Regions from separate parts of the Sedimenticola thiotaurini genome, predicted to be linked through region 2. Evidence: predicted binding sites of a transcription regulator. Region 2 holds the regulator's gene; each other region holds the start of a gene.
The links. Region 2 encodes FliA, which starts transcription of late flagellar genes. Its sites were predicted from a motif close to GCTAAAGTTNNNNNNNNNNCNGCCGATA; they were not measured.
Positions count from the first base shown of each region.

Region 1: a site for FliA is predicted at 6,211-6,238, ahead of AAY24_RS09800 (type IV pilus twitching motility protein PilT). Genes of this name have one in related genera too.
Region 3: a site for FliA is predicted at 4,095-4,122, ahead of AAY24_RS07885 (chemotaxis protein CheV). Genes of this name have one in related genera too.

Region 1 is NZ_CP011412.1:2,154,395-2,164,054, reverse strand. Features, by position in the region: gene AAY24_RS09840 (calcium/sodium antiporter) at 1-664, opposite strand, end outside; gene AAY24_RS09835 (hypothetical protein) at 802-987, opposite strand; gene AAY24_RS09830 (DUF4426 domain-containing protein) at 989-1,435, opposite strand; gene AAY24_RS09825 (dynamin family protein) at 1,547-3,529, opposite strand; gene AAY24_RS09820 (DUF167 family protein) at 3,651-3,941, opposite strand; gene AAY24_RS09815 (YggT family protein) at 3,957-4,535, opposite strand; gene proC (pyrroline-5-carboxylate reductase) at 4,535-5,416, opposite strand; gene AAY24_RS09805 (YggS family pyridoxal phosphate-dependent enzyme) at 5,441-6,139, opposite strand; gene AAY24_RS09800 (type IV pilus twitching motility protein PilT) at 6,326-7,366, shown strand; gene AAY24_RS09795 (PilT/PilU family type 4a pilus ATPase) at 7,415-8,539, shown strand; gene AAY24_RS09790 (dihydroorotate dehydrogenase electron transfer subunit) at 8,623-9,504, opposite strand; gene AAY24_RS09785 (dihydroorotase) at 9,512-9,660, opposite strand, start outside.
Region 2 is NZ_CP011412.1:1,598,181-1,607,840, reverse strand. Features, by position in the region: gene flhA (flagellar biosynthesis protein FlhA) at 1-288, shown strand, start outside; gene flhF (flagellar biosynthesis protein FlhF) at 377-1,624, shown strand; gene AAY24_RS07280 (MinD/ParA family protein) at 1,659-2,498, shown strand; gene AAY24_RS07275 (RNA polymerase sigma factor FliA) at 2,495-3,235, shown strand; gene cheY (chemotaxis response regulator CheY) at 3,292-3,666, shown strand; gene AAY24_RS07265 (protein phosphatase CheZ) at 3,701-4,414, shown strand; gene AAY24_RS07260 (chemotaxis protein CheA) at 4,427-6,661, shown strand; gene AAY24_RS07255 (protein-glutamate methylesterase/protein-glutamine glutaminase) at 6,720-7,778, shown strand; gene AAY24_RS07250 (flagellar motor protein) at 7,780-8,520, shown strand; gene motD (flagellar motor protein MotD) at 8,520-9,344, shown strand; gene AAY24_RS07240 (ParA family protein) at 9,341-9,660, shown strand, end outside.
Region 3 is NZ_CP011412.1:1,722,757-1,732,416, reverse strand. Features, by position in the region: gene arsS (arsenosugar biosynthesis radical SAM (seleno)protein ArsS) at 1-864, shown strand, start outside; gene AAY24_RS07910 (TIGR04283 family arsenosugar biosynthesis glycosyltransferase) at 857-1,558, shown strand; gene AAY24_RS07905 (TIGR04282 family arsenosugar biosynthesis glycosyltransferase) at 1,558-2,187, shown strand; gene AAY24_RS07900 (flagella synthesis protein FlgN) at 2,278-2,760, opposite strand; gene flgM (flagellar biosynthesis anti-sigma factor FlgM) at 2,764-3,090, opposite strand; gene flgA (flagellar basal body P-ring formation chaperone FlgA) at 3,244-3,969, opposite strand; gene AAY24_RS07885 (chemotaxis protein CheV) at 4,156-5,109, shown strand; gene AAY24_RS07880 (CheR family methyltransferase) at 5,137-5,979, shown strand; gene flgB (flagellar basal body rod protein FlgB) at 6,212-6,601, shown strand; gene flgC (flagellar basal body rod protein FlgC) at 6,604-7,017, shown strand; gene AAY24_RS07865 (flagellar hook assembly protein FlgD) at 7,030-7,710, shown strand; gene flgE (flagellar hook protein FlgE) at 7,734-9,017, shown strand; gene flgF (flagellar basal-body rod protein FlgF) at 9,076-9,660, shown strand, end outside.

The DNA.
Region 1 (9,660 bases), 560 kb from region 2:
GGCTGGTGCCCAGGGCCACGATGGTGAGGCCGATGACCAGGTCGCTGACTCCGTAGGAGGAGGCGATGTTGACCGCGCCCCAGACCAGGATCCGGGAGCTGAACAGCAGCAGGGCCAGACCCAGACAGAAGTTGAAAACCGCCTTGCCGGTGCTCATCGATTCCGGCAGTTCGTCCAGGATTTCAGCGGTGATCGGGTCGGGTGCACCGGACAGACTGCGCATGCCGATACGCACCATGGCGTACAGCATCCCCACCAGTCCCAGCAACAGGATCATGCCGTCAACCCTTCCCAGCACACCGTCCAGCATCAGTACCAGGGTGCCCAGACTGACCGCCAGCAGGATCGGGTACTCCCGGCGCAGGGTGTTAGATCGGACATTCAGGGGGGCGATCAGGGCGGTAACGCCGAGAATCAGGCCGATATTGGCGATATTGGAACCGAGTGAGTTGCCGATAGCCAGGCCGCTATTGCCCTGAATGGCGGCCACACCGGAGACCAGTATTTCCGGGGCCGAAGTGCCGAATCCAACGATAGTGAGTCCGATAATCATCGGTGGCAGGCCCAGGTTGCTGGCGATTCCGGACGCGCCGATGACAAAGCGGTCGGCTCCCCAGACCAGCAGGGTAATACCGGCGATGATGGCAGCAATATCTAGCAGCATAAAGTGATTCGTGGGGGATGGTAGAGTTAAATTTCAACGGATTCTTAGTGGCGCAGGCATTGTTTCAGACCTTGCCGGGATTGTCCAAGTTTCTTGGCGCCTGCGCCGGTGTGGCAGGGTGCCCTCTGGCGCTCCGACTATTCGGCCCGGTTGCGGGTGGCGTTGCAACGGCTGCAGCGATAACGGCTGACCAGTCTGCCCTGTTTCACGTCAAACACCTGGGATTGATCGAGTACCCACTTATGGTGGCCGTGCCGGCACAGGGTGTTGCCCTTGTGGCGTTGACTGGCGGTGATCTTTTTGAATGGTAGAACGTTACCCATCTCAGTCGATGTAGAAATCCTGGCTCAGTGATGCAGTTATCGACCTGGTGGCGCCTTCAGGGGTCACTTCCAGGGTGAACTTCAGGGTCTCCCCATCAACGATAGGGAAATCGCCGATGTAGTAGATGGCATCACCCTCCCGAATCTCCCGGAGTTCGATATTGTGCCGCCGACCGATCAGGTTCAGGGCATAAGCGGTCACTTTGGCGGTCACCGGCTGGCCGGTTGTACCCGGAATGTCCCGGATAACGCTAACGTTCAGCAGTCCCCGGTATTTACTGCGCACAATGCGGTAATTACTGGCTACCTCCGGTGCCAGAAGGGCGGTTGGGATGGCGTTGTGATGGATGGTGTAGCCATCAGCCTGGGTGCTGTTTTCAGCGCTCGCCAGGCTGCTGATAAACAGCAGTATCAGGGGTAAAGCGATGGTGGAGATTCGGACTTGCATGGTGCTGCCTCAGTTCTGTACCCGTGGGATGGAAGAAGGTCCATACCTCTTTGAAAGGATAGCGCCAAAGGCCGGATTATGAAAATCCCTCTGCAACGGAGGCAGGGTGCCTCAGCCGGCGGTTTTCCTGGCGGCCACCAGCTTGGGCTTGGGGCGGGTCTCGGCCGTGAGCGGATAGCTGCTATTGAGCGTGTTGTGAATATTACGCAGGATGGTTAACTGCTTGGCCACGGCAGCGTGCTGTGCCTTCAGCTCCCCCACCCGTGCATCCAGGGTGTCCCGGGAACGGCTGATCTTCTGCAGATCCACCAGGCGGCGCTCCATCTGCTCTTTGTGCTCACGGATCTGGAATGTGAGGGGTTCCAGGGCCGTGCTAAGCCAGCTGTCCACCTCCTGTCTGGCCTGGAAGAAGATATCCCGGGCCCGGCTCACCATGGCGACGAAGAAGCGTTTCACCACGAAGTGCTTCTCGGTCATGGCGGTAACCGGGCTTTTACGGAAGATCTCCGCCTCCTGGTAGAGCATCTCCAACTCCACCCGGTAGCGCATGATGGAGAACATCTTCGGTTGCACTACAGAGAAGCCGTGCTCGTTCTGGAAGCGTCGGTAGATACTGCGGATCAATTTGCGCGCCTGTTCGCTCTGATCCACCACGATCTGCATATTGGCGCGCATGTCGTCGAACAGGGTGCGCATGCTTGACTGCAGGCCGAGGGTGGTCCAGTTGTCCGCCATGGCGTTATGGGTGGCGGTGATGGAGCGCTCCAGCTTTTTCAGATCCAGTGCGTCCCGCAGGGTGGTGGCCTGCTCCTTCAGGATCTTGCGGCTGGCCTGGAAGGAGTTGACGTTCTGCATGTATTCGGCCTGTTCGGTACGGGTCTTGGCCATCATATGCTCGATCATTTCCAGACTCTTGCCACTGAGCTGGCGCAGTTCATCCAGTTGGGTCTGGATGCCGTTCAGTTTGGTGGCGACGATGCCCTGGGTATTCTCCACCATCTGGCTGATTTCGGTGGTCACGGTATCCCTGATGATCTCCTGTCGCGCGTCGAGGATGTCGTGCGCCAGATAGTGTTCCAGGGTAGGTAGCCGGCTCTGTTCCATCAGCTGCTGATCGTCCTTGATTTTTCCCAGCAGCCCCTTGTGGGCCGAGACCGGAAAAATCGCCTTCAGGTCAATGCCGAGAATCTGGGCTGTGTGATTGCGCTGGCGGTTGATGGCATTATTGATGTCGACCTCGTCCTGCAATTCGTCCCAGAGCGTATCGATTTTGTTCAGCACCACGATCAGGCCCCGTTGACGGCTGCGCTGGAAACCCTTGATGTGGTTCTGCCACATCTCCAGGTCGCTGCGGGTGACGCCAGTGTCCGCGCCCAGCACAAACAGCACCGCCTGGGCCGAGGGGAGCATCTTCAGGGTCAGCTCAGGCTCACTGCCCAGGGCATTGAGGCCCGGGGTGTCAAGAATGGTCAGCCCCTGTTTCAGCAGTGGGTGGGGGAAGCTGATCATGGCATGGCGCCACTTGGGGATTTCGACAAAATCGGGTGGCTGGTTCTGGGTGGGGTGCTGCTGGGGGTCATACATGCCCAGCCGCACCGCCTCGGCCAGGGTCACCTTACGGGTCTTGATTACCTCCCGCAGACACTCTTCGATCTGATCGGCGGACTCCAGGTCCAGGGGATAGGTGACCCAGAGCGCCGGTTTGCGCTTCAGATCACGAATACTGGTCTCCTGCAGCCGGGTCTCGATCGGTAGCAGACGGACGTAGGATTGGCCCGCCTGCTGATCATAGAACAGCTCGGTAGGGCACATGGTGGTGCGCCCTGCGGTTGAGGGGAGCAGGCGCCGACCGAAGTCGGAGAAAAATATGGCATTGATCAGTTCGGTCTTGCCACGGGAAAATTCAGCCACGAAGGCGATAGTGAGTCGATCACTACTGAGTGAATCGAGAGACTCCCGGATTCGTTTCACGCTGTCGTCCGTTGCCAGGCGATGCTTGCTCAGCCAGCGGTAGTAGAGCTTGACCGTACGAATGATATCCGCCTTCCATTGCTCGTACGCCTTCAGCTGTGTTTCCAGACGCGATCGCTCCACGGGACGCTCCTTCTGTAATTCTTATGGGCCGATCTTACTACAGGGCCAGATGATAATTCGAGAAATTATAGGCAGTTTGGCCCCTACTGCTTTGAAATTATAGAGAAACGGGGAGTTTTTCTTACGGTTTTGTGAGGGAGATTGGGAATTTACGTGGTGCTTCGATGCGGAATCCCTTGTTTTTGCAGCTGTCGCCGTTGATCAGGCTGACCTGGTCCCTTCCGACCCCGAATGCCTTGGCCAGGAAGCGTATCAGGTGCGCATTGGCCTTGCCGTCCACGGGCGGGGCGGTAATGCGCACCTTGTACTGGTCCCCATAGGGCCCGACAAACTGATCCTTGCCGGCGCGGGGCTGAACCCGCAACTGCAGCAGCAGGTCGTCACCGTCCCAGCGATACCAGGTGTCACTCAAAGTGGCTCTCCAGGCTCAGAGCAGCAGGGTTGCAGTGAGCATCTGCAGCGGGGGGATCAGCAGCATTTTGAGCAGTTGCAGCCCCACCAGGACCGCCATGGGGGAGAGGTCGATGCCGCCGATCGGGGGGATCAGGCGCTGCGCCGGTCTCAACAGGGGCGCGGTGATGCTGTCGATCAGTTCGGTTGCCGGGCTGTAACTGCCCGGGTTGACCCAGCTCAGAATCACCTGGATCAGGATGGCGATCAGGAAGAAGTTGATTGTCAGACTGATCAGTTCAGGCAGTGCGATGGCGACGGCGGCCAGGGGTTGCACCCCACTGCCTGTCACCAGCATGATCAGAATCAGCTCCAGGCTCTTGAGCAGGATCATCAATATGATTGAGGCGATATCGATACCGCCCACGCCGGGAATGATCCGGCGCAGCGGGCGCAGCAAGGGCGTGGTCATCTTGACCGCGAACTGGGAGATCGGGTTGTAGAAGTTGGCCCGCACCAACTGGAGGATGAAGCGCAGCATCACCACCAGTATGATCAGGTCAAAAACTACCTGGATCAGAAACGCCAGTGGATCGGTCAGATAGTTGCTGCCCATTACTGTTTTCCCAGCATGTTTGACAGCTCCCGGGAGCGTTCGCAGGCGCCGCTGATGGCCTGCTCAAACAGGTTCCTGATATTGCCCTGCTCCAGGATCGATACGGCACGTTCGGTGGTGCCGCCGGGTGACGTCACCTTCTGTCTCAGGGTGGCAGGGCTGTCGCTGCTCTCGATCGCCATGCGGGCTGCGCCGAGCGCGGTCTGGATGGTCAGCAGACGCGCCGTGTCGGCGGGCAGGCCGTTGCCGATCGCAGCGGCTTCCATTGCCTCCATGACCAGGAAAAAGTAAGCCGGGCCGCTGCCGGAGAGCGCCGTGGCGGTATCCAGCAGTGCCTCGTCATCGACCCAGCGGGTCAGGCCTACGGCGCGCAGAATCGATTCGGCCAGATCCCGCTGGGCCGTTGAAACCTTGTCGCCGGCGTGGAGCACGGTGGCACCGGACTGCAGCATGGCGGGTGTATTGGGCATGGTACGCACCAGGGTGACGTCGCCCCCCAGCCAGCGCTGTATGTCGGCCTCCCGGATACCGGCGGCAATCGATACCAGCAGCGGCTGGCGCTGTTGCACCGTTTCCCGGATCTCTGCGCAGAGTTGCTCCAGTATCTGCGGTTTGACCGCCAGCACCACCACGTCGGCCTGCTCGATGGCGCTGCGGTTGTCTGCCGCCTGGCGGATGCCAAAGCGGGCGGACAGGTCGGTCAGCTTGCCTTCGTCAGGATCGCTGGCAATGATGCTTTTGGGTTCATAGCCGTCGGCGACCAGACCGCCAATCAGACTGGTGGCCATGTTGCCGGCGCCGATAAATGTGATGGTATTACTGCTCATGTCGCTCATGGTGATCTGTAATCTTGGCTGGTTAAGCACTATATCGTAGCGCATTCGGTTCGCCTGTTATACGCCGGATCACTTCTGGTCGGGATAGTGCCTCGGGCCAAAGATGGCGGTACCGATGCGAACGATGGTGGAACCCTCGGCAATCGCGGCCTCCAGGTCGCCGCTCATCCCCATGGAGAGGGTCGGCAGGGGCAATGCCTCACTGGCCAGTTCATCCCTGAGTTCCCGTAGTCGTCGGAATGGTATGCGCTGGGCTTCCAGATCCACCGCCGGCGCCGGCAGGGTCATCAACCCCTGCAGGGTGAGTCGTGGGTAGTCGGCCATGCTGTTGATCAGTTCCCGGGCCTCCCGGGGTGTTATCCCCGCCTTGCTCTCCTCATCGTCTATCTTGATCTGCAGACAGATGTTCAGGGGGGGTAAATTGTCCGGTCGCTGGTCATTCAGCCGTCGAAGCTGCTTGGCACTGTCAATACTGTGAACCCAGTCGAAGTTTTCCGCTATGGCTCGCGTCTTGTTTCCCTGTATCCTGCCGATATAGTGCCACTCAATATCCAGGTCGCGCAGTTGCCCGATTTTGTCCAGGGCTTCCTGGATGTAACTTTCGCCAAACCGGCCTTGCCCGGCGGCGGCAGCCTGGCGTATCGCCTCTGCGGGGTGGGTCTTGCTGACCGCCAGCAGTTGCACTGAGTCGGCTCTGCGATGGTATCTCTCTACGGCCTGTTGGATCTGTTGTCTGACAGTTTCGAGCCGGGATTGGATAGCGGGCATGATATTGATAGGCCTGTGTGTCTATAATAGGTTGTCGGAGGCGGTCGCCGCCCGGGTTATTAAAACAAAAAACACCAGTTTCCCCAATAATGGCCGCTATTCCGTAAACGGAAGGTGTCATCGGGGCAGTGGGGACGGTGTCACGGTGCACCCTAAGCGATAACAAGATTATGGGAGAAGGGTTGTATGGATATTGCTGAACTGCTTGCTTTTAGCGTCAAGCATGAAGCTTCGGACTTACACATTTCGGCCGGTTTGCCACCCATGATTCGGGTGGATGGGGATATCCGCCGGATCAACGTGCCGGCGCTGGATCACAAGATCGTTCATGGCCTGGTCTACGACATCATGAACGACAAGCAGCGAAAGGATTATGAGGAGTTTCTGGAGACCGACTTCTCTTTCGAGATACCGGGGCTGGCCCGTTTTCGTGTCAACGCCTTTAATCAGGATCGTGGCGCCTCCGCAGTGTTCCGTACCATTCCCTCCAAGGTACTGACGCTGGAGGATCTGGGCTGTCCCGAGACCTTCAAGGATATCGTCAACGTGCCCCGGGGATTGGTGCTGGTGACCGGGCCGACCGGTTCGGGTAAATCCACCACCCTGGCGGCGATGATGGATTACAAGAATGACAACGAGTACGCCCATATCCTCACCATTGAGGATCCCATCGAGTTTGTTCACACCAGTAAAAAGTGTCTGATCAACCAGCGCGAAGTGCATCGGGACACCCTGGGCTTCGCCGAGGCGCTGCGCTCGGCACTGCGTGAGGATCCGGACATCATCCTGGTGGGCGAGTTGCGTGACCTGGAGACGATCCGGCTCGCGCTGACCGCGGCCGAGACCGGCCATCTGGTGTTCGGTACCCTGCATACCAGCTCGGCTGCCAAGACCATCGACCGTATTATCGACGTGTTTCCGGCCGGTGAGAAATCCATGGTCCGCTCCATGTTGTCCGAGTCGCTGCGCTCGGTGATCGCCCAGACCCTGCTGAAAAAGGTCGGCGGCGGTCGGACCGCGGCTTGGGAGATCATGGTGGGTACGCCGGCCATCCGTAACCTGATCCGTGAGGATAAGGTGGCGCAGATGTATTCTGCCATCCAGACCGGCCAGGCGCACGGTATGCAGACCCTGGATCAACATCTGCAGGAGCTGGTGAAGAAGGGTGTCATCAGTCGGCTGGATGCACGTTCCAAAGCGATGAACAAAGAGATATTCAGTAGTTAATGCATGCGTGAATCATGGAGCCGATAAAAATTCGGCAGCGAGGAAAAAGTGGACTTTAACGCAATCTTGAACCTGATGGCCCAGAAGAAGGCCTCTGACCTATTCATCACCGCGGGTATGCCACCCTGCATCAAGGTCAATGGTCGTATTATGCCGGTGGCCAAGACCAAGTTTAACGATGTGCAGGCCCGGGAGCTGGTGATGAGTATCATGTCGCCGGCGCAACGGGAAGAGTTTACCCAGACCAACGAGTGTAACTTCGCGGTCAGTTCCAAGGGGGCGGGCCGCTTCCGGGTCAGTGCCTTCGTGCAGCGCGACTCCGTGGGCATGGTGTTACGGCGAATCGAGACCCGTATCCCGGAGATTCAGGATCTGCTGTTGCCGCCTATTCTGAAAGAGCTGGCGCTGGCCAAGCGGGGCATTGTGTTCTTTGTCGGCGCCACCGGCACCGGTAAATCCACCTCCCTGGCCTCCCTGGTGGGATACCGCAATCGCAACAGTTCCGGTCACATCATCACCATTGAAGATCCGGTCGAGTTTATCCATAACCACGACGGCTGCATCATTACCCAGCGGGAAGTGGGCATCGATACGGAGTCCTATGAAGTGGCGCTGCGGAACACCCTGCGCCAGGCGCCGGATGTGATTCTGATTGGTGAGATCCGTACCCGTGAGACCATGGAGCACGCTATCGCGTTTGCCGAGACCGGCCATCTGGTGCTTTCCACCCTGCACGCCAACAATGCCAACCAGGCGCTGGACCGGATGATCAACTTCTTCCCGGAAGATCGCCGGGATCAGGTGTTTATGGACCTGTCGCTGAACCTGCGTGCGGTGATTGCCCAGCAACTGGTGCGACGTCCGGATGGCAAGAGCCGGCGGCCGGTGGTGGAGATCCTGGTCAACACGCCGTTGGCGGCTGATCTGATCCGCAAGGGCGAAGTGCACAAACTGAAAGAGCTGATGAAACGTTCCACCGAACACGGCATGGTGACCTTCGATCAGGCTCTGTACAAGCTCTACACGGATGGCGAAATCACCTACGAGGATGCCATTCTGTATGCCGATTCGGCCAACGAAGTGCGCCTGATGATCAAGCTGGGTGGGGGTGATGCGGAGCGTCATGCCGCCCGGATGAGCACCGTCTCGCTGCTGGACGAGGGCGAGATATAGAGGGAAACTCCGGTCACCCGAGAGCGTCAAGCGAAGTCACCTGCCAGGGGTAATCAGCGGGTTGCCCCTGGCAGGTCTCTTTCTCAGGCAGGGAAGACGGCGCGTGAATCAAACACCGGTCCATCCACACAGACCCGTTTCATTGCCGGGCCCTGATCAGTCTTCACCTCCACTACGCAACCGGCGCAACCACCGACGCCACAGGCCATGAACTCCTCCAGTGACACCTGGCAGGGCAGACTGAATTCGCTTGCCAGCCTGGCCACGCTCTCCAACATCGGGTGGGGGCCGCAGGAGAATATCTCCACCTGGGCCAGTTGCTCTGGGGGTAGTGCCTGCAGCCAGTGCCGGGCCAGATCGGTTACGTAGCCTTCGTGGCAACCGGGAAAACCCTGCAGGCTGGCCAGGCGGCTCGGTATCTGCCAGTCATCCATAAGCGGCATGCTGGCGATTACCCCGTCCGGCATATCGGGTAGCAGCAGGCTGGAAGGTTGGGGTTTGAAGGGGAACGGTACTTCCGAACCCAGGATTACCAGGGGTTTGAAGTTGCGGTTTCCGGCCAGCGTCTGGGCGATAAATACCATCGGCGGCATGCCGACGCCACCACCTATCAGTAGCGGGCGGGAGCGCTCGGGATTGAATCGGAACGGAACGCCGATGGGCCCCAGAACACTGATCTTTTCCCCCGGTTGACGCTGGGCCAGCAGGCGGGTGCCTTCACCCACCGCTTTGTACAGAAACTCCACCCAACCCTGGGTTGCCGATGTGCGCATGATGGAGATGGGTCGGCGCAGGGGTTTGGATCTGTCGCACTGGATATGGGCAAAACTGCCGGGTTGGGCGGACTCTGCGCAACGGGGTGCCTGTAGGCGAAGGATGTATTGATCACCCTCAAACGCCTGGTGGGAGAGAATCTCCCCATCTTCCAGAAATATGGTGTCTCTATGGGGTCTGTTGTCTGTCATGGCTGGCTCAGGCATGGGTTGAATGGTCGGGTTGGAATACCGGGCGGCCCTCAAACAGGGTATGGGTGACCTGGCCCTGGAACTCCCAGCCGATAAACGGGGTGTTGCGTCCGGAACTGGGCATATTTTCCGCCTCCAGTACCCAGTGCGCCCGGG
Region 2 (9,660 bases):
TTGGAACAGATATTGCAGCAAACTATTCAGCCTGCCCAGGATGGGGGTGTCGGGTTTGAACCCGGCCTGGCGGAACAGCTGCAGAAAGCGTTGGTTGAAACCGCTCAGCAGCAAGAGACAGCAGGACAGGAGAGTATTCTTTTGGTCGCAGCGCCGATTCGCATGTGGATGGCGCGATTTGTTAAACACAGCGTACCGGGAATGAGTGTGCTCTCCTACAACGAGATACCGGACAACCGCAAAATCAAGGTGGTTGCCACGGTGGGCAGGCCAAGTGCAGAAACATAAGGCAGCCACCGCTACACGATCGGACACCTCGGCATGGTGACTTAAACAGGCCGTTTGATCGGATAGCTGGCTGCGGGGAAAGTCAGGTATGAAGATTAAACGCATTTTCGCGCCGGATATCAGGCAGGCTCTACGACAGGTTCGTGAGACACTGGGCTCCGACGCCGTGATTCTGTCGAACAAGAAAGTTGATGGCGGCGTCGAGTTGATGGCGGCCATTGATTATGATGCCGCCGCTTTTGCAGACGAGCCGCCGCCCCCTGCCCAATCCGTATCCCACAAGGTTCGGCCCCTGCACCAGGAGGAGAGACCTGTCGCCCCGACCCGGGAGCGAGATTCTAAAGTAGCCTCTGTGACCGAACTGAAAGAGCAGGTGGTTCCCAAAGTGGAGTGGAGCCAGGATCCGGTGCTGGTGGAGATGCGTCAGGAGATGAAGGCGCTGCGTCGCATGATGGAAAACGAACTGTCCGGGCTGAGCTGGCGGGAGATGGCGGATCACAAGCCGGAGAACCGGGACCTGTTCAGGAAGTTGATGGAATTGTCCATCACGCCGGATATCTGCTGTGAACTGGTGGAGCTTGTTAGCGATGCCACCAATGCGGACCAGGCGTGGCGAAAGGCGCTTTACCATCTGGCGGCAAAAATGGAGACAGTGGGCGATGATCTGCTGGAGCAGGGTGGCGTATTCGCCCTGATCGGACCCACCGGGGTAGGCAAGACCACCACGGTGGCAAAGCTGGCGGCCCGTTTCGCCCTGCGCCACGGCACCCATCAGATCGCACTGATCTCGACCGATAACTACCGTATCGGTGCCCAGGAGCAGTTGAACACCTACGCCAGAATACTGGACGTGCCGGTGCGCACGGCGAGTACCCGGGAGGAACTGGCTGTTGCATTGAACGGCCTGACCGGCAAGCGACTGGTCCTGATCGATACCGCCGGAATGAGTCAGCGGGATGTCAGGCTCAGTGAACAGCTCTCCATGCTGGATGTGGCCGGACAGGGTGTGCGCAGTTTTCTCACCCTCTCTGCGGCCACCGACTACTCATCTCTGATCCAGACGATCGGCGCCTTTGGCACTGCCAGGCCGGAGGCCTGTATTCTCACTAAGGTGGATGAGACCGGCTCACTGGGCGGGGCGCTGTCCGCGTTGATCCATAAGGCGTTACCGCTGGCATTTGTCGCCGATGGCCAGAAGGTGCCGGAAGATCTGCACCTGGCCCGTTCACACACACTGGTCAGCAAGGCGGTCGCCTGTAGTACCGGAGAAGGTGGGTATTCCGATGAATACCTGGCACTGGCCCTCGGAGGTGCGAGAGCAAATGCTCATGGCTGACGCAATTACAGATCAAGCAGCAGGATTAAGACGCATGGTACAACCCAGACCTGTACGAGTGATCGCCGTTACCGGAGGTAAGGGCGGCGTTGGAAAGACCAACATATCGGTCAATCTGGCCGTTTCAATGGCTGAAATGGGGCGTCGCGTGATGCTGCTGGATGCCGACCTCGGTTTGGCCAACATCGACGTGGTGCTCGGCTTACATCCCCAGTATGACCTGTCCCACGTATTGAGCGGTGAGCGCACCCTGGAAGAGGTGGTTCTGCAGGGGCCTGCGGGTATTCGGGTTGTGCCGGGTGCCTCGGGTGTTCAGCAGATGGCTGAGCTGAGCGCGGCGGAACACGCCGGATTGATCAGGGCCTTCAGTGATGTCGGCAATGATCTGGATGTACTGATTATCGACACCGCAGCCGGTATCTCGGATACGGTGGTGAGCTTCAGCCGGGCGGCACAGGAGGTTATCGTTGTGGTGTGTGACGAACCGGCGTCGATTACCGATGCCTACGCCATGATCAAGCTGTTGAATCGGGAGTATGGTCTGGACCGTTTCCGAATCCTGGCCAACATGACCCGCAGTGCTGAAGAGGGGCGCAACCTGTATAACAAGATGTGCCGGGTTACGGACCAGTACCTGGATGTTATGCTCACCTACATGGGCAGTATTCCGTATGACGAAAATCTCAGAAAGGCCGTGAAATCACAAAAACCGGTGGTTCAGGCCAATCCGCGTAGCCATATAGCAAAAATATTCAAGAATCTGGCGCAGAAGGCCGATAACTGGCCTGTACCGGATGGCGCTGGTGGTCATCTGCAGTTCTTCGTGGAGCGGCTGATCCAGTACAGCAGCCAGAATCAGGAGATGAGCCGGTGAGCGGGCTTGCTAGCTATACGGCCATCCAGGAGATGGATGCGGATACGCTGGTGGATCGACATGCGCCGCTGGTCAAACGGATTGCCTACCACCTGATGAACCGATTGCCGCCCAATGTGCAGGCGGATGATCTGATTCAGGCGGGAATGATCGGCCTGCTTGAAGCGAGCAGGAATTATGATCCCAGCCAGGGAGCGAGTTTCGAAACCTATGCCGGGATCCGAATCCGGGGCTCCATGCTGGACGAGATCCGGCGTAGCGACTGGACTCCCCGTTCCGTGCACCGAAAGGCGCGTATGGTGGCAGACGCCATGCGGGCCATCGAAAATGAACAGGGCCGCGACGCACGGGATGTGGAGGTAGCTGAAGTGCTGGATATGGATCTGGTCCAGTACCATCGGATCCTGCAGGATGCCGCCGGTTGCAGAATCTTCAGTATTGAAGAGTTGCAGGCAGTTGGCGAGCTTCCGTTTGATGGCGACAACACTGAGTCGGCCGGTCTGTTCGAGGGGATGCAGCGGGATGCATTCAAACAGGCCCTGGCAGAGGCGATTGCCGGTCTGCCGGAACGAGAGAGATTGGTGATTGCACTCTATTACGATGAAGAGATGAACCTGCGGGAGATTGGACAGGTTCTGGGGGTCAGTGAATCGAGAGTGTGCCAGATTCACAGCCAGGCAACACTGCGGTTACGTGCCCGTCTAGCAGATTGGTTGTCCGATGCAGACAAACTCTGATCGGTCGGTAAAAACAAATAATGGCATCGAGTTTGGAGGTTGCCTTGAATAAAAACATGAAGATTCTCATTGTGGACGACTTCTCCACAATGCGACGGATTATTAAGAATCTGCTGCGGGACCTGGGGTTCACCAATACCCAGGAGGCAGATGATGGTAATACCGCGTTACCCATGTTGCAGTCAGGTAACTTTGATTTCCTGGTAACCGATTGGAATATGCCCGGCATGACCGGTATTGATCTGCTCAAGGCAGTGCGTGCCGATCCGAACCTGGTCAAGCTTCCGGTGCTGATGGTAACCGCCGAATCGAAGCGTGAGCAGATCATCGAGGCGGCCAAGGCCGGAGTCAATGGTTATGTCGTCAAGCCGTTTACTGCGGTGACCCTGGAAGAGAAGATCAACAAGATTTTTGAACGTGTAGATAGCTGAGCGGCAATCATGACGAATCCGTCTGGAGAAATACATGGACATTGACGAACGTCTGATGCTGGCCAAGCAACTGGTGGCTCACCTGGAAGCAGGGAACGAAGCGGAGGCGATCCATGTTAGCTCTCAGCTCACCGAAGGCATTGAGAGCAAACTGTTTCTGGAAGTGGGTCGTCTGACCCGCGAACTGCATGAAGCGATCAATGAATTTTTGCTGGACCCACGCATCAACGAGATGGCCCAGGTGGATATTCCGGATGCCAGTGAGCGACTCACCTATGTGATCAGCATGACGGAGAAATCTGCCAACACCACGCTGGGTGCGGTGGAAGCCAGCCTGCCCCTGGCTGCTGAACTGGGCAGCAGGGCAAGTGAAATATCGGAACAGTGGGAGCGGTTCCGCAAGCGTGAACTCTCGGTGGACGATTTCAGAGAGTTGAGCCGTGAACTGGCCGAGTTCCTGAATCTGACCAGTGAACGATCGAAACAGCTGCATGCCCACATGACCGATGTGCTGATGGCACAGGATTTTCAGGATCTGACCGGCCAGATTATCCGGCAGGTGATTACCCTGGTGCACGATGTGGAGGACAAGCTGGTGCAGCTGGTCCGGATATCGGGTTCCAAATTGCCAGAAAAACAAAAAGACGCAGATAAACTGGAAGGGCCGAGCGTTCCCGGAATTGATCAGGGTGATCTGGTCAACGGGCAGGATGACGTGGACGATCTGCTATCCAGTTTGGGCTTTTAGAGGTGTGGAAGTATGGCCATTGATATGGATGACGAGATCCTTCAGGACTTCCTGATTGAAGCCGGGGAGATACTTGAGCAACTGAATGAACAGTTGGTGGATCTGGAACATCGTCCCGATGATTATGACCTGCTCAATGCAGTCTTTCGCGGCTTTCATACCATCAAGGGTGGTGCCGGATTCCTCGGTATTGATCCCCTGGTGACGGTGTGTCACCGGGCGGAAGATGTCTTCAACGTATTGCGTCAGGGACAACGGCAGGTTGATCCGGTACTGATGGACGCCGTGTTACAGGTGCTGGATGTGGTGAACGAAATGTTTGCCCTGGTCCAGTCCGGTGAAGAGCCGGACGAGGCGGATGCCCAGCTGATAGAGACACTGCATCAACTGGCGGTGCCGGCCGGCGAGTCTGTCGAGGCGTCGCAACAGGTCGATCAGGCTGCCGTGGCACCGGCGCCGCAAGCGGAACCGGAACCGGAACAGGCGGTCACCGTCGAGGAGATGGTGGCCGAGGGGGCGGATGCCCCCCAGTCAGATCCTGCTCTCGGTGGTGATGAGATCACTGAAGAGGAGTTCGAAAAGCTGCTCGATCAGCTGCACGGCACCGGCAAACATGGCGGTGTGCCGGTATCGGAAGAGGCCACATCGGCAGCAACGCCACAGGCGGCTGACGGTGACGATATTACGGAAGAAGAGTTTGAGGCCCTGCTGGATCAGTTACACGGCAAGGGGAAATTCAATGGTGTGCCCGCTGCCGAGCAACAGGCCGCTGGCGAGGCCACACCAAAGACCCCCGCTGCGGCCTCTGCCAGTTCGGATGAAATCACCGAAGATGAGTTTGAGGCGCTGCTCGATGAGCTGCATGGCAAGGGCAAGTTTGGCGCAATCAATGGAGCGGCGGCAACTCCGGCCAGCGAGTCGGCCCCGGCCTCGGCTAAACCGGCAGCTGCGCCGGCACAAGCGACTGGGTCAGGCGCCGCAAAACCGGCGCCTGCAATCAAACAGCCAGCGCCGGCCAAAGCGTCAAAATCACCTAAACGAACGGATGACCCGCAAGCACACGCCCGCAAACAGCCGCCGGCAGAGACCACTATTCGGGTAGACACTGCCCGGCTTGATGACATCATGAACATGGTGGGTGAGCTGGTGTTGGTGCGCAACCGGTTGGAGACCCTGAAGGCCAAGCTGGGGGATGAAGAGGTGGCCACGGCGGTGGCCAACCTGGATGTGGTGACCTCTGACCTGCAAAACTCCGTGATGAAGACCCGGATGCAGCCGGTGAAGAAGGTCTTCGGCCGCTTTCCCCGGGTGGTCAGGGATCTGGCTCGCAGTCTCAAGAAAGAGATCGACCTTGAACTGCACGGTGAAGAGACCGATCTGGATAAAAATCTGGTGGAGGCGTTGTCGGATCCCATGGTTCACCTGGTGCGCAACGCGGTGGATCACGGTATCGAAAGTCCGGAAGAGCGCGAAGCCGCCGGTAAACCACGGGTGGGTAAAGTGGTGCTCTCCGCCGCGCAGGCTGGTGATCATATTCTGCTGACCATTGCTGATGACGGTAAGGGTATGGATCCCGATGTGCTGCGGCGCAAGGCTGTCGAGAAAGGCATGATGGATGAAGAGGCGGCGGCACGGCTGGATGAGAAAGAGTGTTATAACCTGATCTTTGCGGCCGGATTTTCAACCAAGACCGAAATATCCGATGTTTCCGGGCGTGGCGTGGGCATGGATGTGGTGAAGACCCGTATCGCCCAGATGAATGGCCAGGTGGAGATCGATTCAGAGTACGGAAAGGGCAGTCTGATTACGATTAAACTTCCGCTGACACTGGCAATCCTGCCGACCCTGATGGTGGTGCTGGGTACCCAGCCGTTTGCCCTGCCGCTGGCCAACGTGGTGGAAATATTCAATCTCGACCTGGAACGGACCAATGTGGTGGATGGTCAATTGACTATTATGGTGCGGGAGCGGGCGTTGCCGCTGTTCTATCTGCACCAGTGGCTGGTTCCCAACAGCAACCGGGATAACCGGGAATCAACCGGTCATGTGGTGGTGGTCACGGTAGGGAATACCCAGGTCGGTCTGGTGGTGGATCACCTGATTGGACAGGAGGAGGTAGTCATTAAGCCGTTGGGTGCGCTGCTGCAGGGATTGGACGGCATGGCCGGTGCTACCATCACCGGGGATGGCAATATCGCTCTCATTCTCGATATTCCAGGATTACTGAGGAAATATGCTCGTCGCTGAACACAACTATCGTAACCCGGGGCAGTTTGCCGCTCACAACATGGAGGATAACGGTTAAATGGTTGCCTCCAGGGTTCGTGTGCTGGTGGTGGACGACTCCGCCTTCTTTCGCAGAAGAATTGCCTCGATGCTGGGCGATGTGCCGATGATCGAGGTGGTGGGGTTTGCCGGTGACGGCCAGAGCGCCATTATCGAGGCCCGACGGCTCAAGCCCGATGTGATCACCATGGATGTGGAGATGCCGGTACTGGACGGCATCAGTGCGGTGCGGCGTATTGTGGCGGAGAACCCGATACCGATCCTGATGTTCTCGTCGCTGACCCATGAAGGTGCCAAGGCGACACTCGACGCACTGGACGCGGGGGCGGTGGACTTTCTGCCCAAGCAGTTTGACCGGAGTAATGGCCAGGAGGCATCGAAGTTGCTGGCCCGGCGTGTGCTCGCGATCGGCTCCCGTGGGGTGAACCGGCGCCTGGGGACGCTACTGCGGCCTCAGCCGGCCACTAAGCCGCCAGTCCGCCCCGCTGTCGCAGCCCCGGTCCACCGGGGTGGTTACAAACTGGTGGCGATCGGTGCTTCCACCGGTGGCCCGGTGGCGGTACAGACCCTGCTGTCCGCGCTGCCGGCCAATTTTCCGTTGCCGATCCTGATAGTGGTGCATATGCCGGCCAGCTTTACGCCGGCTTATGCTGAACGGCTCAACACCCAGAGTGCGGTGGCTGTCAAGGAGGCGGCGGACGGGGATCGGTTGCGTCCCGGCCACGCCTATCTGGCTCCGGGCGGAAAACAGATGATTCTGGAGCGACGCGGTGAGGATAGCGTGATCCGAATCAAGGAGAGCAGTGCGGATCAGACTTATCGTCCCTGTGTCGATGTGAGCTTCGGCTCTGCGGCGCGGCTGATGCCGAGTGATGTGTTGGCCATCATCCTGACCGGCATGGGGGCTGATGGGAAACAGGCGGCGCGGGCCCTCAAGGAGGGTGGCTCGACAGTCTGGTCGCAGAGCGAAGAGAGTTGTGTTGTATATGGCATGCCCCAATCGGTGGAGAAGGCGGGGCTGTCTGATCGGGTGCTCGATCTGGCGGATATCGGGCCCAGCCTGATCAAGGCGGTGTAGTGTGGATTATCTCAGTATAATAGGCATTATCGTCGCATTTGGCGCCATCCTCGGGGGAAATGCCCTGGAGGGGGGCGAGGCGAGTGCGCTGGCCAATGGGCCGGCACTGGTTATCGTATTTGGCGGCACAATCGGCGCCATTATGCTGCAGACACCGATGCCGATTTTCCTGCATGCGCTGCGCTCCGCCGGAGCGGTCTTTATACCCCCGAAACAACGCCTGGATAAAACCATCAAGAAGCTGGTCGACTGGAGCAATGTGGCCCGGAAAGAGGGTTTGCTCGGGCTGGAGGATATTGCCGAGAAGGAGCCCGACCTGTTCATTCGCAAGGGTATGCAGTTACTGGTAGACGGCAGTGAACCGGAAGTGATCCGGAACATCCTGGAGGTGGAGATCGAGACCCGTGAGCACCATGATCTCCAGGCTGCACGGGTATTTGAAAGTATGGGAGGGTTCTCACCCACCATCGGTATAATCGGCGCAGTACTGGGTCTGATTCATGTGATGCAGAACCTGGCAGACCCCAGCAAACTCGGCAGCGGGATTGCCGCAGCGTTCGTGGCAACGATCTATGGTGTCGGATTGGCCAACCTGTTTCTGATCCCGTTCGGCAGTAAGCTGAAGACACTGGCGCTGGCCAGGACCCACTTCCGGGAGATGGTGGTGGAAGGTATTGTCTCCATCGCCGAAGGGGAGAATCCGCGCAATATCGAATCGAAGTTGCAGGGATATATTATCTGATGGCCCGCAGACGACGACAGGAAGAGCCGGAGAACCATGAGCGATGGTTGGTCTCCTATGCCGACTTTATCACGCTCCTGTTTGCCTTCTTTGTCGTCATGTACTCCATCTCATCAGTCAATGATGGTAAGTACCGGGTATTGTCGAATACCCTGATCGAAGCCTTTGTCGCCCCCCCGATTCGCACCGATGATCCGATTCAGGTCGGGGAGGAGTTGCGGAGTCTTGAACCACAGGTTGGCGCACCGTTCCTGCCGCAACCGATTCAGCCCAGCAGCATACCCACAGAGGAAGTGAGCGGCTCAACCCAGATCCGTTATCGCCCCCTGGAAGCGGTGGAAGATGAACTGTCGCAGGCACTGCTGGACTACGTGGACCAGGGGCTGGTCAAGGTAACCCGCACACAACGGGGCATCGGTGTGGAGATGAAGAGCAGCATGCTGTTTGCCAGCGGCAGCGCCCGACTCTCCAGAGAGGCCCTGAAAGCGTTGCGCAAAGTGGTGTTGATCGTCAAGCCACTCAGTAACATGATCAATGTGGAAGGTCACACCGATAATGTGCCAATCAGTACCATCAGCTTCCCCTCCAACTGGGAGCTTTCCGCTGCCCGTGCTGCCAGTGTGGTCCACTATTTCGCCAAGTTGGGTGTGGCATCGGAACGGATGGCCGCAATCGGTTATGGTGAGTTCCGTCCGCTGGCCAGCAACGATACCCCAGAGGGTAGAAGGAGAAACCGCCGGGTGAACCTGTTTATCATGTCGCAGCAGGTCCCCGATGCCGCCTATGATAGCGAAGAGGCTCTGGATAGCGGGGGTGGCGAGTGAAAGTATGGACCATCGCCAATCAGAAGGGGGGGGTGGGCAAAACCACCACGGCGGTTACCCTGGGGGGGCTGCTCTCATTGTGGGGGTTTCGTACGCTGTTGGTGGATATTGATCCGCACGGTTCGCTTACCAGCTACTTCCGATATGATCCGGATGCCATTGAAGAGAGTGCCTACAGTCTGTTCCAGGCGGCAGCCGGGAAAACCACCATCGATCCGGCGACACTGCTGTACAAGACCGGTACCGAAGGATTGGAGCTGTTGCCAGCGTCGGTGGCCCTGGCCACTTTGGAGCGGCAGGCCGGGCGGATGGACGG
Region 3 (9,660 bases), 120 kb from region 2:
ACCTGCAAGCATTGCCATGTCAATGCCGGTCCCAAGCGGACCGAGATGATGGAGCGGGAGACGATTGATGATGTGCTGCGATTTATCGACAGGCAGCAGATACGCCGTATCGACCTGACCGGCGGGGCACCCGAACTGAATGTCCATTTCCGTTATCTGGTGAAAGCCGCAAGAGAGCGGGGTGTGGGTGTGATCGATCGCTGCAACCTCTCCATCCTGGGTGAGCCCGGGCAGGAGACGCTGGGTAGGTTCCTGGCTGAACAGCAGGTGGAGGTGGTTGCTTCGTTGCCCTGTTATCTGGCGGAGAACGTGGATCAGCAACGGGGTGCGGGGGTCTACGATGCCAGTATCCGGGGGCTCCAGCAGTTGAATGAACTGGGTTATGCCCAGGAGGGGAGTGGTCTGGTGCTGAACCTGGTCTTTAATCCCCTGGGGCCTTCACTCCCGCCGGCCCAGTGTGCCCTGGAGCAGGACTTCAAACGCCGCCTGTGGAACGACCATGGTATCCGTTTCAGCCAGCTCTTCACCATCACCAATATGCCGATCAGTCGTTTCGGCAGCATGTTACTCTCCCAGGGGCAGTTCCATGATTACCTGGCCCTGTTGAGAAGCGCCTACAGCAGCGATAACCTGGAGACAGTCATGTGCAGAAACCAGTTGAGTATCGACTGGCAGGGTTATCTCTACGATTGCGACTTCAACCAGATGTTACAGATGCCCATCGCCCGGGAGGGGCGGGACAGGATTCATATCGGGGAGATTTCCGACCAGCAGCTGGAGGGTTGGGCGATCCGTATCGCTGAGCACTGCTACGGTTGTACCGCAGGGCAGGGCAGCAGTTGTGGTGGAGCGCTGAGTGAATGAATGTCAAAAGTGCCGTGCTGGCGCCCTGTCGGTCGTTATCCCCTGTCTGAATGAGGCGCACGCCATTGGTCCCTTGCTGGAGACCCTTCAGGTCGCCCGCGCCGATGGCGTGGAACTGATTCTGGTGGATGGAGGCAGTCGGGACGATACAGTGGCGCGGGCTAAGCCCCTGGTGGATAGGTTGATCGAGTCGGCTCCGGGGCGGGCACGGCAGATGAATGCCGGTGCCGCCGTTGCAACGGGGGAGGTCCTCTGGTTTCTCCATGCTGACAGTGTTATTCAGCCGGACTTTCCCGCGCTGATCTGTACGGTTATGGCCTCCTCCACGGGGGGCTGGGGACGTTTCGATATCCGCTTGTCGGGCCGCCATCCGTTGCTGCGGCTCATCGGGTTCATGATGAACTGGCGCTCCAGGCTGACCGGGATCGCTACCGGTGACCAGGGCATTTTCGTGCGCCGGGAGCTGTTTGCCCGACTGGGCGGGTTCGCGGACATTCCCCTGATGGAGGATGTGGAGATCAGTCGGCGTCTCAAGCGCTGCTCCCGGCCGCTGATCCTGCCGCAACGCCTGGTGACCTCCAGCCGTCGCTGGGAATCACGCGGCATCGTGCGCACCATCCTGTTGATGTGGCGTTTGCGCTGGGCCTATTTTATGGGGGCCGACCCGGCGCGACTGGCGGAACGGTATCGATAATGCGTTATCCCCATGCCCGTATTCTGCTGTTTGCCAAGGCTCCCGAGCCGGGGCAGGTGAAGACGCGCCTGATTCCAGCCGTCGGCGCGCAACACGCTGCGGCTATTTATCGGGAGCTACTGGTACGGATGATCGGGGAGGCGAGTGCCGATATTGCACCCCTCGACATCTGGTGTGCACCGGATACCCGGCATGGGGTTTTTCAGGCGGCGGCCCAAAACCGGTCGGTAACGCTTCACCCGCAGGTGATGGGTGACCTGGGGCAGCGCATGGCCCACGGGGCCGAACAGGCGCTGGCTCGTTCCCAGATGGTGCTGTTGATCGGAGGCGATTGTCCGGTACTGACGGGGGGGCATCTGTGTCGGGCGCTGGCTTGGCTGGAGTCAGGTGCAGACGCGGTGCTGGGACCGGCCGAGGATGGTGGCTATGTCCTGCTGGGGCTGCGGCGGATGGAGCATCGACTGTTCAGTGATATTCCCTGGGGTACAGATCAGGTGTTGGCGATAACCCGGCAACGCCTGGCGCAACAGGTCGGATACTGGCGTGAGCTGGAGCCGCTCTGGGATCTGGACCGGGAGGCCGATCTGGATCGCTACCGGCAGCTGTCGGAGCCGGCGATGCTGGAGTGATGCTGGAAACGGACAGGTACGTCTGGCCGGGCTCTGTTGCGCAGGCCCGCTCGTCGGTTGTGCATGGCTGCTGCGGGCTTTTTCCTGTTCTCAGGCTTTGGCCAGTGGGTGGCCGGGCTGGTCCGGTTCCTGCTGGCCCTTGGCGCCGTAGGTGTTTCTGCTCTCGGTGCGTCCGCAAAGCAGATCCAGCGCCTGCTTGTTATGGCGTTGGCTGAGGGCCAGGATGCCGCCATTGATCTCATTCTGTTTCTGCAACTGGTCCGCAATTCCACCCAGTTGACGCCACAGATCGGCGCAGGCGGAATCGCTGTTTGATTGAAAAAACCGGTTCAGGTCAGGCGCATCAACGTTGATACCCAACGAGGTGAGTAGACGTTCCCGTTGCCTGGAGTGGGCCTGCATCTGCTCCACGGCCTGCTGCTTTTCTCTGCTGATCTCCAGAACCTGATCGGGATCGGTTGCTTTCAGTGCCGCCTGTTCACGCTTTAGAATCTCTTCCAGCGTTTGGGCGCATTTCACCTCGGCCGAGAGTGCCTGGGTGAGCTGGTTCTGCTGATCGGCAGAGAGGGTCATTATTTACTCCTTTGTTTCCAGTTTCGAAAACTCCCGCTCCTGGGCCAGCAGGTGCTCTGCTGCCTCTTCCGGCTCGAAGGCAAATGTGCCGGTGGCCAGGGAGCGTTGCACGTCGGAGACGTGCTGGGCATCGGCGATCGGCAGGCTGGCGACCTGCGCTTCAAGTTCCTGAAGGCGGGTGGCGGAGCCTGTCAGGCTGACGGTATCACCGGAGGTTCCGTCTGATTTGCGCGAGCTGGATGCGCCCGCTGTCTGGGTGTTGCTGGTCGCTGTGCTTTTAGCGCTTTCGCCGGTAGTGATGGGTTGTCCGGCCGGACCTTTGATTTTCATGCTGTTAATCACCTTGCTGAGAAAGTACCCATTTGCGTAGCGGCCAAACGGCTACAAGCTTTAGTTGAAATATAGTCCGTTTGATGCGGAAAATCCGCGTCAGTTCACACTGCGGTAAGCGCTAGATAGGCGTCTCCGGGGCCATTGGCGGGTCTAGGTTGTGGCCTTGACCACGCCCGTGTCGATAACGGTAGCTTCAATCTGTCGATTGGAGCTGCTGTTTTTTACCTTGATCCGCTCGCCGATGGCGCCGTTGGTCAGTGCCTTTCCGTTCATGCGGACCACCAGGGTGCCGATCCGGGCTACGATGACCACCTGGGTACCCTTTTTAACGGCGTGTTGAATATTCAACTGGCCCGGGGTCAGGATGGCTCCCTGACGGATTCGGCGTTTCACAATTTTTCCGACCGCCTGTTGGGGGCGTTCAAGATAGCCACGGTGCAGTTTCGCCACATCCCTTTTTTCGATTGTGATGTCGGCCGGCGTGAGGATGGTGTCGCTTGGCAGTTCCCGGTTGGCGATTACCACCTCCTTGATCAGAGAGAGGGTTACCGGCACATAGAGCGTCCATCCGTCTGCCGCATTGCAGCGAACGCCGACAGTGATCCGGGAAATGTTTTTCCGGCTGTAGGGTGAGAATGTCTCCAGGTCCTCATCGCAAGCGGCAAGACGTAGCCGGCTGTCGAGCCGTTTTGCGGTAGCGTTCACCTGCTGTCCTTTCTGATCAAATTGATCCAGCACATGTTGTTCTGCCGCCTGGCGTATGCTGTCATGGGACTGCGTCTGGGCCGCAGTGGCGGTTGTCGCCACCAGTGACCAGGCGAGAAGCAGGCAGGACCAGCGGTGCCGTGTCCTGATTGTGGATATTGATCCGCTCATGGTGTCACCTGTTAAAAAGCATTTAGTTCCATTGTTTGTCGTTAAGAAATATGCAAAATACATGCCTGAATATCCTGTGGCTGGGAGCTTTCCGGGGCTGTCAGGTAGCGGGGGCTGGTGCTGCTCCTAAAGCAATCGGTCTCTAGGTCGCTAATATGGGACAGGGAAAACAGAGAGGAATTAGAGATGGCAGGCGTTCTTGACGGTGTGGATCAACGAACCAGGCTGGCGGGCAGAAACCGGCTGGAACTGCTGCTGTTTCGGCTGGCTGGGGAGCAGCGGTTTGGTATTAATGTGTTCAAAGTGCAAGAGGTTATCCAGTGCCCGCCCCTGACCCAGTTGCCCGGCTCTCACCCGGTAGTACGGGGCGTTGCCAATATGCGCGGCAAAACCATTCCGGTCGTGGATCTCTCCCACGCCATCGGTGGTGCGCCGCTGGATAGTACCGAAGGGCGTTTTGTTGTCATCACTGAGTACAACTGCAGGGTGCAGGGGTTCCTGGTGGGTTCGGTTGATCGAATTGTGAACATGAACTGGACGGAGATTCTCCCGCCCCCCAGGGGTGCGGCGAAAGAGAGTTACATGACGGCCGTCACTCGGATCGATAATGACCTGGTGGAAATCATTGACGTGGAGAAGGTGTTGAGTGAGATCGTCGCCCTGCCCGAGGAGGTGTCCGAGGGTGTGATTGACGAGGAGGCGATCGATGAGACCCAACACATACTGGTGGCTGATGACTCCGCCGTAGCCCGTAAGCAGGTAAAACGGGTACTGGACCGGCTGGGTGTGATGGCCACCATCTGCAACGATGGCAAGCAGGCGTTGGATCAACTCAAGGCATGGAGCAACGAGGGGCGCCGAGTATCTGATTTTCTCTCCCTGATTATTTCGGATGTGGAGATGCCCGTGATGGATGGTTACACTCTGACTACGGAGATCCGCAAGGATCCGGAACTCGCCAATTTGCCGGTTATACTCCATACTTCACTGAGTGGCGTGTTTAACCAGAGCATGATTGAAAAAGTAGGGGCCAATTCGTTCTTGGCTAAATTTGATCCGGACGAGCTGGCCCGTGTGGTCCAGGCGCGTCTTAAGGAGCATAAGGAGGAGTTGAAGGCTCGCTCCTCTCAACAGGCGTAGCCAACATCAAAGGAATGGATAACTATATTGCAGTCACTGGCGAGTCAAAATATGCTGTCACCGGGTGACTATGAGGCATTTCGGAAATTTCTTGAAAATGCCTGCGGCATTGTACTGGGTGCGGGGAAGGAGTACCTGGTTTCCAGTCGTCTTGGTGGATTGATGCGTGACTACGGCATCAGCACTGTCGGACAGTTGCTGGAGCAGCTCAACAGCAACCGTAATCCCAGCCTGCGGGCGGGCATCATCGACGCCATGACCACCAATGAGACCTTCTGGTTTCGTGATATGTCCCATTTTCGCATGCTTCAGGAGATGGTCTGCCCGGAGATCAAGGCCCGTCACAGCCACGCCATCCGTATCTGGTCGGCGGCCTGCTCCTATGGTCAGGAGGCGTATAACCTGAGCATGGTGGTACAGGACTATCAACGGGCCAATCCCGGAGTCTTGCCTGGGGGAGTGGATGTGGTTGCAACCGATATCTCCTCCACGGTACTGAAAGAGGCCAGAAAGGGTGTCTATTGTGGTATGTCGGCATCTCGGGGGCTGACCCTGGAACAGCAGGCGCGCTATTTTAATGTTAATGGTGATTGTCTGGAGGTGAAGCCGGAGATCCGTAAGCGGGTCAGTTTTCGTGAGCTTAACCTGACCCGGGGCTACGAAATGATGGGGCGTTTCGACGTGATATTCTGCCGCAATGTGCTGATCTACTTCTCCAGCGAACAGAAGCGCGACATCATTAATCGCATGGCCGGGGTGCTGAATCCGGGTGGCTACCTGTTTCTCGGCTCCACAGAGTCCCTGTCGGCCCATACTGATCGGTTCGAGATGGTGAGTAAACTGGGCGGAATCGCCTACCGCCTGAAGTAGCCTGACCGATACCCTGTGCCCGACACGTGTCACTTTGGCTGCAGCTGAGTATTCTCAGCCTCCCTCCCTCCTTGCCTGTTCCCGGTTACCCTTTGCCGCTGAGGCGGTCTCCGTTTGCCGCTTTCCCGGTTATTTTTCCAACAATGTTAAATAAATCCTTTAAAAACAATTAAATAAAAATTTGGCACATTGTCTGCTTAGTAGTTTCCGGGAACAACCAGGAAGCAGACCAATGAGTTTTGACAAGTTATTAGGAATCCATGCCCAGGCACTTCAGCTGCATGCAAAGCGTGCTGAGGTGCTGGCCGGTAACATCGCCAATGCGGATACCCCGGGCTACAAGGCGCGGGATTTCGACTTCCACGAAGTGCTCCGGCAGCAGGTAGCCGGGGAGTCCACCCTGACCACCACCCACCAGCGCCACATTCCGCTGGACGATGGCGTCATCTCGCCCAGCGAGATGGCCTACCGCATACCGACCCAGCCGAGCCTGGATGGCAACACGGTGGACAGTCAGCTTGAGCATACCGCCTTTGCGGAGAACGCGCTGCAGTACCAGGCCAGCCTGCGCTTCCTTGGCGGCACCATCCAAACCCTCAAGAAAGCAATTACGGGGCAATAATCATGTCAATGTTCAAGATTTTTGATACAGCCGCCAGCGGTATGACCGCGCAAACCCTGCGGCTCAACACCGTGGCCAGCAACATGGCCAATGTGGACAGTGTCAGCAGCAGTATCGATGAGACCTATCGGGCACGTCAGCCGGTCTTCAGTGCCTTGCTGAATCAGTTCAATCCCGATGCGCCGGCTGTGGGGGTTCAGGTGCGGGGCATTGTTGAGAGCGAGGCCCCGCCCAGCATGGAGTATGCGCCGGATCATCCCCAAGCCAACGAGGAGGGCTATATCTTCCGGCCCAATGTGAACCCGGTAGAGGAGATGGCCAACATGATATCCGCTTCGCGTTCCTATCAAAGCAATGTCGAAGTGGTAAATACCGCCAAACAGTTGATGGTCGCTACTTTGCGACTCGGTGAATAAAGGAGCCGTCCCATGAGCAGCACCACTGCAATTACTAATGAGCAGATTTATCAGGCACTGGGCCTTTCCAGTGAGACCGAAACAGAGAGTAGCAATGAGCTGGGTATGGAGGATTTTCTGGAGCTGATGGTCACTGAACTGACCTACCAGGATCCCTTCTCGCCGATGGAGAACAGCGAACTGGCGACCCAGATTTCCCAGTTCTCGGTGGTTTCGGGTATCGATGAGTTAAACAGCGCATTCGCCGGTTTCTCCGATGCCATGATCTCTGACCAGGCGCTGCAGGCGGCCAATATTGTCGGGCGTACCGTGTTGGCTCCGCTGAACACTGCCAACCTGGAGGCGGGGGGTACCATCCAGGGTGTGGTGGGTGTTACCGAGTCGGCCAGTGATGTAACCGTACGCATTTCAGATGCTTCGGGCGAGCTGGTCAAGGAGATCCATCTCGGTACCCAGACCAAAGGTGAAGTGAGCTTTACCTGGGACGGTCTGGATGAGAGCGGCCAGGCGGTAGAGCCGGGTCAATACCAGATCGCGGCGCAGGCCGAAGTGGACGGCGAGAGTATAACGCCCTACACCCTGATCGAGGCCAAGGTGGACAGCGTCAGTATCGGTGCTGCAGGCCAGGAGCTGTCGGTTAACCTGGCCGGTCTGGGTCCGATTTCATTTAGTTCTGTTGCGGAAATCCGCTGATTAATTAACGAGGAGAATTGAGTATGCCTTTTCGCATCGCATTGAGCGGACTCGATGCCGCATCCACCGATCTGGAAGTGACCGGTCATAACATCGCCAACGCGGCCACCAACGGCTTCAAGCAGTCCCGTGCCGAGTTTGCCGACATCTACGCCAACTCCATCCAGGATGTCAGCGCAACAGCAGCCGGCCGGGGTGTACGGGTCAGCCGAGTGGCGCAGCAGTTCAGCCAGGGGAACGTGGATTTTACCTCCAACAGTCTGGATCTGGCGCTGAACGGGGAGGGATTCTTCACCCTCCAGGACTCTACCGGCAACACCACCTATACCCGGGCCGGTGCCTATACGGTCGACCGGGATGGTTATGTGGTTAATCATGCCAACGAGCGGTTGCAGGTGTTTGCCCCGATCGGTAACACCGGGAATTTTAATACCGGCGCTACCACCGACCTCCAGTTACCCACGCTTTCCGGTGCACCATCCGCAACCACCAGCGCCAATGTATCTTTGAACCTGGACTCCAGCGTGACCGCCATGCCGGCTGCCACGCTGTTTGATCCCACAATAGCCACCAGCTATGACAACTCCACCTCGACCACCGTGTACGATTCACAGGGTACCGCCCACACCATGACCATGTACTTCCGTAAATCGGATGCGGCTGCGAACCAGTGGAATGTCTACACCACGGTGGACGGCAATATTGTTACCCCAACCGCCAGTTCAACTACGGCGCCTTCCTCCGCCGCTTTCCCCAGTGCCACCGTCAATTTTGACACGGCCGGTGCACTGGTGGCCGGGTCCGGCAGTGTCTCCGCCACCGGTACACTGGCGTTCAATCCTTTTGCCATTACTGGGGCGGATCCACTGAGCCTCACTTTTGACCTGAACAACAGTACCCAGTTTGGCTCGGTTTTTTCCGTCAATGACCTGACCCAGGATGGCTATGCACCGGGTCGGCTCAGTGGCGTGGATGTGGATAATACCGGTGTGGTTTCGGCCACCTTTACCAATGGCCAGTCCACCGCGTTGGGCAAGCTGGCGTTAGCCAAATTCAATAATCCCCAAGGGTTGAGTCAACAGGGTGATACCAGTTGGGCGGAGACCTACGCCTCCGGCGACGTGCAGATGGGTGAGGCGGGTACCTCCAACTTCGGTCTGGTGCAGTCGGGTGGTTTGGAAAACTCCAACGTGGATATAGCCGAACAGCTGGTGAATCTGATCACCGCACAGCGTAACTACCAGGCCAATGCCCAGGTGATCACCACCGCCGATACGGTGACCCAGACGATCATCAACATCCGTTAAGCGTGACAGGGTGGGCCGGTTTTGTTGCCCACCCCGATGAAATTCACAGGAGAAGACAATGGATCGCATGTTATATGTTGCGATGAGCGGCGCCAAAGAGACCCTGTTGGCCCAGTCGACCAACAGCAACAACCTGGCTAATGCCAGTACGCCGGGGTTCCTGGCCGATCTGCAACAGTTCCGCAGCATGCCGGTATTCGGCGATGGCTTTCCCACCCGGGTCTACGGCATGGATGAGCGGCCCGGAATCGATTTCAAACATGGCGCCATTGTGCATACCGGGCGTGATCTGGATGTGGCGATCAATGGTGACGGCTGGTTTGCCGTGCAGGCACGGGATGGCAGTGAAGCCTACACCCGGCGCGGCGACCTCAAGGTGGATGCCAACGGCCTGCTGACCACCGGCAATGGTTTGCCGGTCATCGGCAATAGCGGGCCGATTGCCATCCCACCGGCGGAAAAAATCGAGATTGCCTCCGATGGCACTATCTCCATTCGACCACTTGGCCAGGGTGCCGGTGAGTTGGCGGAGATCGACCGGATCAAGATGGTGGGTCCTGCTCTGGATGGCATGGAGAAGGGTGAGGATGGCCTGATGCGGCAACAGGATGGCCAACTGCTGGAGGCCGATGCAGAGGTGCAA